One region of the Citrobacter farmeri genome, then DNA from elsewhere that is predicted to be linked to it. Evidence: predicted binding sites of a transcription regulator. Region 1 holds the regulator's gene; the other holds the start of a gene.
The links. The regulator LexA, encoded in region 1, represses DNA repair genes until DNA is damaged. The targets are predictions, from matches to a motif close to TNCTGTATGTACATACAGNA.

Region 1 (5,131 bases):
ATAACATGATAAAGTGAGGGTTTTCTTACTCCACGCGATCCGAGGTGCCCAATGGAAAAGACCACAACGCAAGAGTTGCTGGCGCAAGCTGAAAAATTGTGCGCGCAACGCAATGTGCGCCTGACCCCACAGCGCCTCGAAGTGCTGCGGCTGATGAGCCTGCAGGAAGGTGCGATTAGCGCTTACGATCTGCTGGACCTGCTGCGTGAATCCGAACCGCAGGCCAAGCCGCCAACGGTCTATCGCGCACTCGATTTTCTGCTTGAACAAGGGTTTGTGCATAAGGTCGAATCCACCAACAGCTATGTGTTGTGCTACCTGTTCGATCAGCCAACCCATACTTCCGCGATGTTTATCTGCGACCGCTGCGGTGCAGTGAAAGAAGAGTGTGCGGAAGGCGTGGAAGACATTATGCATACGCTGGCGGCGAAGATGGGATTTGCTCTGCGCCACAATGTCATTGAAGCACACGGATTATGTTCAGCCTGCGTGGAAGTAGAAGCCTGTCGTCACCCTGGCGAGTGCCAGCACGATCATTCGATTCAGGTTAAAAAGAAACCTCGTTAAAGGCGAGGGCGGCATGCTATGCCGCCCGAAGCAAACAGAGGGGGGTACATCCTTGTACTCACGGGTAAGAGGGGGGATTACCAGCGATAGTCGTTGCGTTTTTCCCAGCTATCGACCTCTTTCTCCGCCTGATCTTTCGCGTAACCATAGCGTTCCTGAATTTTACCTACCAGTTGATCACGCTTACCTTCAATGACCGTCATATCGTCATCGGTCAGTTTGCCCCACTGCTCTTTCACCTTACCTTTAAACTGTTTCCAGTTACCGCCGACTTCGTCTTTATTCATCATAACGTCCTCTTTACCAGGCTGTGAATAGTGAGAGTAAACCGCCCAACTGCGTTCGTTTTCTGCTGGACGTGAGATTAAGTGTAGTCATAGATTCTGGGTTAAATTCACTATTCAGAATCTTTAACCATTACGAGGCAGCAAACCAGGTCCCGTTTCGCCAGTGACGTCGCCAAATCCAGGCTAATGACAACCCGCGCAGCGCCAGAAAAACCGCCAGCGCCAGCCATAAACCGTGATTACCCAACACGGGTAGCGCCAGCAGCGTCAGCGCAAACCCGGTAGCCGCCACCGCCATGCTGTTACGCATTTCAGCCGCCCGCGTTGCGCCGATAAACATGCCATCCAGCAGATAACACCAGACACCAACCAGAGGCAAAATCGCCTGCCAGACCAGGTAGCGATCGGCAAGTTGTTGGATTTGCGGTAGTGATGTCAGCAGCGCAACGATCGGTTCGCCCGCGAGTAAATAGACCAGTGAAAACAGCAGTGCGACGATGCCTGACTGACGGCACGCCGCACGCCAGACTTCCAGTAACTGACTGCCGTCGCGGGCGCCATAAGCCTGACCGGAATGCGCCTCCACGGCGTAGGCAAAGCCATCCAGCGCATAGGCCGTAAACGTCAGCAGCGTCATCAACACGGCGTTAACGGCGATGATATCGCTGCCCAGTCTGGCCCCCAGCACGGTGATCGCGCCAAAGCAGAGCTGCAGCAGCAGTGAACGCAGCATGATGTCGCGATTAAGCGCCAGAAGGCGGCGTACATTTCCCCGCCAGGCCTGTTTGAGCATGGCGCGGGAGACACCACGCAGGCGCAGTACTTTACGCACCATCAACAAACCGATCAGCAGCGTCGCATATTCCGCGATTACCGTCGCCAGCGCGGCCCCTTGCACGTTCATGTGCAGCCCCATCACCAGCCAAAGGTCGAGCACAATATTCAAAATATTGCCGACAATCAGCAGAATAACCGGTGCACGCGCGTACTGTACGCCCAGCAACCAGCCGAGCAGTACCAGATTCGCCAGCGACGCCGGAGCGCTCAGCCAGCGAATGGCCAGAAACCGTCTTGCCTGCTCCAGCACCGCTTCGCTACCACCCACGATGTGCAGCGCCAGATCGATAATCGGTGTGCGAAAGAGCGCAATCATAGCCCCAGCGCCCAACGCCAGGATCAGCGGTTGCACCAGAGCCCGTGCCAGCGCCTGAGGATTCTTCGCGCCGAACGCCTGCGCCGTCAGCCCGGTCGTGCTCATGCGTAAAAAGAGCAGGAGCATGAACAGAAAACTCGTTGCCGTCGCCCCCACTGCCACCCCGCCAAGATATACAGGGCTGTCCAGGTGACCAATGACCGCCGTATCCACCAGTCCCAGCAGAGGAACGGTGATATTGGAGAAAATCATAGGTAAGGCGAGACGCCAGAGCGCCTTGTCAGCAGAAGCAAAAAACGGCATGGAGCGAGCCTGAGAAGAGGTCATAACGAGAGTGGTGAGAGTGCCGGATAACGGCGTAAACGCCTTATCCGGCCTACAGGATTACTACAGCCATTCACCGTTACGGATGACGCCAACGGCCAATCCTTCGATGGTGAAATTCTGTTCGCGAAGGTCAACCAGGATAGGTTTAAATTCGCTGTTTTCAGGCAGTAACTCAACTTTATTGCCCTGTTTTTTCAAGCGTTTGACCGTCACTTCGTCGTCGATACGCGCCACAACCACCTGGCCGTTACGCACATCCTGGGTTTTGTGTACCGCCAACAGATCGCCATCCATAATACCGATATCTTTCATCGACATCCCGCTGACGCGCAGCAGGAAATCGGCATTCGGCTTAAACAGAGACGGGTCCACCTGATAATGGCCTTCGATGTGCTGCTGCGCCAACAGTGGTTCGCCCGCCGCGACACGACCGATAAGCGGTAACCCCTCTTCTTCTTCCTGCAGCAGTCGAATGCCGCGAGAAGCGCCGGAGACGATTTCAATTGCCCCTTTCCGCGCCAGCGCTTTCAGGTGTTCTTCAGCCGCGTTTGGGGAACGGAACCCCAAACGCTGTGCGATCTCCGCACGCGTCGGTGGCATACCTGTCTGGCTGATGTGATCCCGAATGAGATCAAACACCTCTTGTTGCCTGGCCGTTAACGCTTTCATTCCGCCCCCTGGGTGTATATACAGTTATGCTGTGAGTATATACAGCTAAAGGTGATTTTGGAACCACAAACTGCACATTCAACAGCAGATTTAACCTGTTATGGAATCAGGGTCGAAAAAACCTTAGCGAAAATGTGTCCACAGCAGGAGGCCCCAGGTGATCAGCGCCACAATGATAGAGAGCAGCACCGCCGCCGATCCCATATCTTTTGCACGACCAGAGAGTTCATGATAATCAGAGCCGATACGGTCCACCACGGCCTCAATGGCGCTGTTCAGAATTTCAACAATCATGACCAGCATAACGGAGCCGATCAATAGAACGCGCGTGATGGCATCCACATCCAGCCAGCAGGCGATAGCGACGGCCAGCAAAACCGCCACACTCTCCTGACGGAACGCGGCCTCGTTAATCCACGCGGCGCGAAAACCTTTCCAGGAATAGCCTGCAGCTTTGATAATTCGGGTGAATCCAGTGGTATTATTAGCCATTAAAAGAACCTTTTTGCATTATTGGCGTCAATGACATTGTCTAATTAACTCATGTGATTCGAGTTAGGGCACGCGGCGCGAAGTATGACGGGATACACCAGAAATTCACATGACTTTCTGATATCCTTGCAACGCAATTGCATTATTAACCAGAGGCTTTACATCGTTTATGTCCGGCTGGCCACGAATTTACTACAAAATCCTGAATTTACCATTAAGTGTACTGGTAAAAAGCAAGTCTATTCCGGCAGATCCTGCCCCGGAATTGGGACTCAATACCTCTCGTCCAATTATGTACGTTTTACCGTACAACTCCAAAGCGGACTTGCTGACGCTGCGCGCGCAATGTCTGGCGCACGATCTCCCCGACCCGTTAGTGCCGCTGGAGATCGATGGCACCCAGTTGCCACGCTATGTATTCATTCACGGCGGACCGCGGGTATTCACCTATTACACACCGAAAGAAGAGTCCATCAAGCTGTTCCATAACTATCTCGACCTGCATCGCAGCAATCCAGACCTGGATGTGCAAATGGTGCCAGTGTCGGTGATGTTTGGACGCTCGCCGGGCCGTGAGAAGGGTGAGGTTAACCCGCCACTGCGCATGCTTAACGGCATCCAGAAATTCTTTGCCGTCTCCTGGCTGGGGCGCGACAGCTTTGTCCGTTTCTCACCTTCCGTGTCCCTGCGCCGAATGGCCGATGAGCACGGCACGGATAAAATCATTGCGCAGAAACTGGCACGCGTGGCGCGTATGCACTTCGCCCGTCAGCGTCTTGCCGCTGTGGGACCGCGCCTGCCTGCACGTCAGGATCTCTTCAACAAACTGTTGGCGTCCAAAGCGATTGCCCGCGCGGTCGAAGATGAAGCGCGCAGCAAGAAAATCTCCCATGAAAAGGCACAGCAAAACGCGATTGCGCTGATGGAAGAGATCGCCGCCAACTTCTCATACGAAATGATTCGCCTGACCGACCGCATCCTGGGTTTCACCTGGAACCGGCTCTATCAGGGGATCAACGTTCATAACGCCGAGCGCGTTCGCCAACTGGCGCACGACGGGCACGAAATTGTCTATGTTCCCTGCCACCGCAGCCACATGGACTATCTGCTGCTCTCCTACGTGCTCTATCACCAGGGGCTGGTGCCACCGCATATTGCCGCGGGTATCAACCTGAACTTTTGGCCAGCAGGCCCGATCTTCCGCCGCCTGGGCGCGTTCTTTATTCGCCGTACCTTTAAGGGCAATAAGCTCTATTCCACCGTCTTCCGTGAGTATCTGGGCGAACTGTTCAGCCGCGGCTACTCGGTTGAATACTTTGTCGAAGGCGGTCGTTCCCGTACGGGTCGTCTGCTGGATCCGAAAACCGGCACGCTATCAATGACTATTCAGGCGATGCTGCGCGGTGGCACCCGTCCGATCACCCTGGTGCCGATTTACATCGGTTACGAACATGTGATGGAAGTGGGGACCTATGCCAAAGAGCTGCGCGGGGCAACCAAAGAGAAAGAGAGTCTGCCGCAGATGCTGCGTGGCTTGAGCAAGCTGCGTAATCTCGGTCAGGGCTACGTGAACTTTGGCGAGCCAATGCCGTTGATGACGTACCTGAATCACCACGTGCCGGAGTGGCGCGAGTCG
Region 2 (5,131 bases), 600 kb from region 1:
GGGAAACCGCTTTGCAGCATGAAGGGAATTTCGGTGCGATACAGACCAATACCGTCGATACGACTGCCTAGCTTTTCTTCATGCTCCGGGCTGAGCCCTGCGTTCAGCATGACCTTCACTCGCTCGCCGCTTTTCAACTGCGCGGGTAAATTGACGTCATCTTCCGCCAGACGACTGAGTTCGTTCTCTTCGCTGATAAGCCGCTGATATTCCTGGATCAATACCGGTTCGGGATCGACCAGCAGCTCACCCCGATAACCATCCACTACCAGCGTCCGCCGGTGCAACACCGACGGCTGAATATCAGCCCCCATCACGGTGGGAATGCCCAATGCACGCACCATAATTGCCGCATGGGAGTTAGCTGCCCCGTCACGAACAACGACACCCACCAGTCGGTCCTGCGGCAGTTCCGCCAGCGTCGTAGCAGAGAGTTCGTCAGCCACCAGCACGAAGCGTTCTGGCCAGGCATTCGGCCCTTGTACAGAGTCATCAAGATGAAACAGCAGGCGCTGGCCCAGCGCACGCAGATCGCCCGCACGCTCTTTGAGATAGTTGTCACTCAGCGAGGCAAACTGTTCGGCAAACTTTTCGATGATCGTTTTGACCGCCCATTCCGCCACCGAGCCATTATCGACTTCGATAAACAGTTCGCGTCGCAAGCGAGCATCGGAGAGCAGGTGCGAATAGAGATCGAATATCGCAGCAGTCTCTTTCTGCGCGCCTGCGGCAAACCGCTTACTGTAGCGGCGAAACTCATTTGCCGCCTCTTCCAGCGCGCCGGTCAGACGCTCACGCTCCAGGGCAGGGTCCAGCGTTGAGGCCTGATACACCTGCTCCATCAGCGGCAACGTCGCATCCTGCCAACCTTCTGCGATCGCCACGCCCGGTGCAGCCGGTAACGCGCGGATGCGCGTCTGGCGATACTGACCGAACAGGGCGGTAAGCTGAGATTGTGACAGGATCGCCGCCATCTGCGTGGCGAGTGTCACAAGGAAAGATTCTTCGCTTTCGTCATACTGGCGCAGTTCGCGCTGCTGCACAACGAGGACCCCCAGCAGTTGACGACGCTGAATGATCGGCACCCCAAGGAAAGCACGGAAGCGCTCTTCCTTTACCGAGGGGATATATTTAAAACTGGGATGTTTTTGGGCATCAGCGAGGTTGATTGGTTCCGCCAGCCTGCCAACCAGACCGACGATCCCTTCATCAAACGCGAGTGCGACAGTGCGACCGCGCGGTTTTTTAAGCCCCCGAGTCGCCATGAGGTAATAACAACGGCGGTCATGATCGGCCAGATAAACCGAGCAGACCTCTGTATCCATCGCAAGACAGATGTCAGTAACCAGAATATTCAGCGCTTCATTAAGACGCGGAGCACTGGCCACCTTTTCGACTATTTCGCGCAGGCGGGTGAGCATAATTTGCGTGGCTTAACCTCTTTTACGTCGATAAGCAGGTGTACTTTGCGGCTTCGGCGTCGCTTCCTGAAGCGCCATCACAACACTTGCGAACTCTTTCATCACCCTGCGGTAGACATCGCGTTTAAATGAAACCACTTGCCGGACCGGGTACCAGTAACTTACCCAACGCCAGCCGTCGAACTCAGGAGTGCTGCTGGTTTGCATATTGATTTCCGCATCCGCGCTCATCAACTGCAAAAGAAACCACTTTTGTTTCTGGCCGATACACACCGGCTTTGTATCCCAACGCACCAAACGTTTTGGTAACTTGTAACGCAACCAGTTGCGAGTAGAGGCAAGGATTCGCACATCTTTACGGCTTAACCCTACTTCTTCAAACAGTTCCCGGTACATCGCCTGTTCTGCTGATTCTCCTGGGTTTATCCCACCCTGTGGGAACTGCCAGGAGTGCTGACCAAACCGCCGGGCCCACATCACCTGCCCCTGACGATTACAAATTACGATACCTACATTTGGGCGGTAGCCATCGTCATCAATCACCGGACTACCTCAACATAAACCTTATATGAGAATGATTGTTTCACACTCCTGACAGACGGTAAACCACTGAGTTAAGGCGGTGTGCATCTAATAACAATTGAATAACTCACAGTTAAAGACAAAGTTATAAACAGACACTCACCCATATGGGCGATTTTATTCACCTTTTCTGTGGATAGAGTTGTGAAGAAGTACGGAATTACTCCGGGAAAACCCGGAACAGTCTGAATAAACTGCCGACAGGGTAAAAAAAATATGTTCTTTTATTCATGAAGTTACCCGGTCATTCCACCGTTCATCAGGCAAAAAAGTGATAAACATCACACTGACGATCTTCAGGCTGATGAAAGATCGAACAGCGCCGACTTTATCCACAGATTGTGCCAATAAGTTAGACACAAATTGTGTGAAAATTCGATTTTCGTCGCACGTCAAGGCTGTAAATGGAAACAGTAGTCGGGGTTTTTCACAGTTATCCCATCTTTCTGTGGATAACATGGTGTAAGATCCTGTTTATTTTCAGTGACCAGAAATGGAAAACCTGTTCTGGTGTTGCGCAACACACTATGCGGGAAAATAAAAACCAATATAAATCATGGCATTGAATATCACCTGTGGAAAACGATAAACTTCTTTCCCACGGTATAAAATCATTGTTCATTTTTTCACCTAAGGTATTACGCCATGTCCGGACTCCATCCTTTACGCTTTCCACCGGAATCTGAAGCCCTTTTGCTCCAGCAGGCGCAGCAGCTTTCGGGCTATTCGTTAGGTGAACTGGCGGCACTGGCGGGTATCGTTGCACCGAAAGATCTCAAGCGGGACAAAGGCTGGATCGGTGTATTACTGGAACTCTGGCTGGGCGCCAGCGCCGGAAGTAAGCCTGAGCAAGATTTCGCCGCACTCGGCGTCGAGTTGAAAACCATTCCTGTAGATAGCTTTGGGCGACCGCTCGAAACCACCTTCGTCTGCGTCGCGCCGTTGACGGGAAACAGTGGTGTGACGTGGGAAACCAGCCACGTGCGGCACAAACTGAAGCGGGTGCTGTGGATCCCGGTTGAAGGTGAGCGCAGCATTCCCCTCGCCCAACGACGGGTAGGATCGCCAGTCCTGTGGAGTCCCGATGAAGAAGAAGACCGTCAGTTGCGTCTCGACTGGGAAGAGTTGATGGACATGATTGTGCTCGGTCAGGTTGAACGCATCACCGCCCGGCATGGCGAATTTTTACAACTGCGACCGAAGGCAGCAAATGCCAAAGCGCTCACCGAGGCGATCGGCGCCCAGGGCGAGCCAATACTGACGTTGCCGCGGGGTTTTTATCTGAAAAAGAACTTCACGCGCGCCTTACTGGAACGCCACTTTTTGTTACAACAGCGTTAGACTTTCGCCTGGTGGCCGGGAAGCATATAATTAGCGTTTCTTTTTTTGGCAGGACTTTGTTCAATGTTATTTGCATGGATAACCGATCCTAACGCCTGGCTTGCGCTCGGTACGCTGACGCTGCTGGAGATCGTGCTTGGGATCGATAATATTATTTTCCTCTCTCTGGTTGTTGCAAAACTCCCGACTGCGCAACGCGCGCATGCCCGACGTCTGGGCCTTGCGGCGGCGATGATTATGCGACTGGCGCTGCTCGCCTCCATCGCCTGGGTGACCCGGCTGACCAATCCGCTGTTTGACGTGTTTGGTGAGGCCATTTCCGCCCGTGACCTGATCCTTCTGCTCGGTGGATTGTTCCTGATCTGGAAAGCGAGTAAGGAGATCCATGAATCCATCGAAGGTGAAGAAGAAGGGATGAATATGCGCGTCACCTCCTTCCTGGGGGCAATCGTGCAGATTATGCTGCTCGACATCATCTTCAGCCTGGACTCGGTGATTACGGCGGTCGGCTTGTCCGATCACCTGTTCATTATGATGGCGGCGGTGGTGATTGCCGTTGGGGTGATGATGTTTGCGGCGCGTCCTATTGGCGAGTTTGTCGACCGACACCCGTCCGTGAAGATGCTGGCCCTGTCGTTCCTGATTCTGGTTGGCTTCACCCTGATTCTGGAAAGCTTCGATGTTCACGTACCGAAGGGTTACATCTATTTCGCGATGTTCTTCTCCATTGCGGTCGAAAGTTTGAATTTGTTGCGAAACAAAAAAAATCCGCTGTAATTGCCTTTTTCGCTCCCTGCCGGGAGCGAATTTCTTTCCGTTTCCGCTCTCAGTTTAAGATTTTCCTGCTTTTCCTGCCCATAACGTCAGGTTATTACTAGACTATTATCAGACGCAGGCCACGTGAGGATAAATGGATGAAAAAATGGGCAGTGATAATTTCCGCGGTTGGACTGGCTTTTGCTGTTTCCGGCTGCAGTAGCGACTATGTGATGGCGACCAAAGATGGTCGGATGATCCTGACCGACGGGAAACCCGAAATTGACGACGATACCGGTCTGGTGAGCTACCACGACCAGCAGGGCAACGCCATGCAAATTAACCGCGACGACGTTTCTCAAATCATTGAACGGTGAAGGCTGAGGTCAGCCGTGCTGCTGGCCTTAACAATTTTTCTTCCCTTTTTCCCTTCCCTCAGCCATTTTTATAATCCTTATGTTGTGATTATAAAAAGGAAACGGCTATGCAATATCACCGTATACCCCACAGCTCGCTTGAAGTTAGTACACTGGGGCTGGGCACAATGACGTTTGGTGAACAAAATAGCGAAGCCGACGCGCATGCACAGCTCAACTATGCCGTCGCCAGCGGCATTAACCTGATCGACGTGGCCGAAATGTACCCGGTCCCGCCGCGCCCGGAAACCCAGGGACTCACCGAAACTTACGTCGGAAACTGGCTGGCCAAATATGGCAACCGTGAAAAGCTGATTGTCGCCTCCAAGGTCAGCGGCCCGTCGCGTAATAACGACAACAGCATTCGCCCGAATCAGGCTCTGGATCGTAAGAACATCCGCGAAGCGCTGCACGACAGCCTGAGGCGTCTGCAGACCGATTATCTGGATCTCTATCAGGTTCACTGGCCGCAGCGCCCGACCAACTGTTTTGGCAAGCTCGGCTACACCTGGACCGACGCCGCGCCGGTGGTGTCGCTACTGGATACGCTGGATGCGCTGGCTGAGTTCCAGCGCGCGGGTAAGATTCGCTACATCGGCGTCTCAAATGAAACCG

Region 2: the regulator LexA is predicted to act here: its motif matches at 2,400-2,419, upstream of mutH (DNA mismatch repair endonuclease MutH).

The regions. Positions count from the first base shown of each region.
Region 1 covers NZ_CP077291.1:335,655-340,785, reverse strand. The annotation lists gene zur (zinc uptake transcriptional repressor Zur) at 52-567, shown strand; gene I6L53_RS01550 (CsbD family protein) at 645-854, opposite strand; gene dinF (MATE family efflux transporter DinF) at 985-2,310, opposite strand; gene lexA (transcriptional repressor LexA) at 2,395-3,003, opposite strand; gene I6L53_RS01535 (diacylglycerol kinase) at 3,127-3,495, opposite strand; gene plsB (glycerol-3-phosphate 1-O-acyltransferase PlsB) at 3,665-5,131, shown strand, end outside.
Region 2 covers NZ_CP077291.1:933,673-938,803, reverse strand. The annotation lists gene ptsP (phosphoenolpyruvate--protein phosphotransferase) at 1-1,421, opposite strand, end outside; gene rppH (RNA pyrophosphohydrolase) at 1,434-1,964, opposite strand; gene mutH (DNA mismatch repair endonuclease MutH) at 2,649-3,344, shown strand; gene I6L53_RS04365 (TerC family protein) at 3,408-4,121, shown strand; gene ygdR (lipoprotein YgdR) at 4,259-4,477, shown strand; gene I6L53_RS04355 (NADP(H)-dependent aldo-keto reductase) at 4,585-5,131, shown strand, end outside.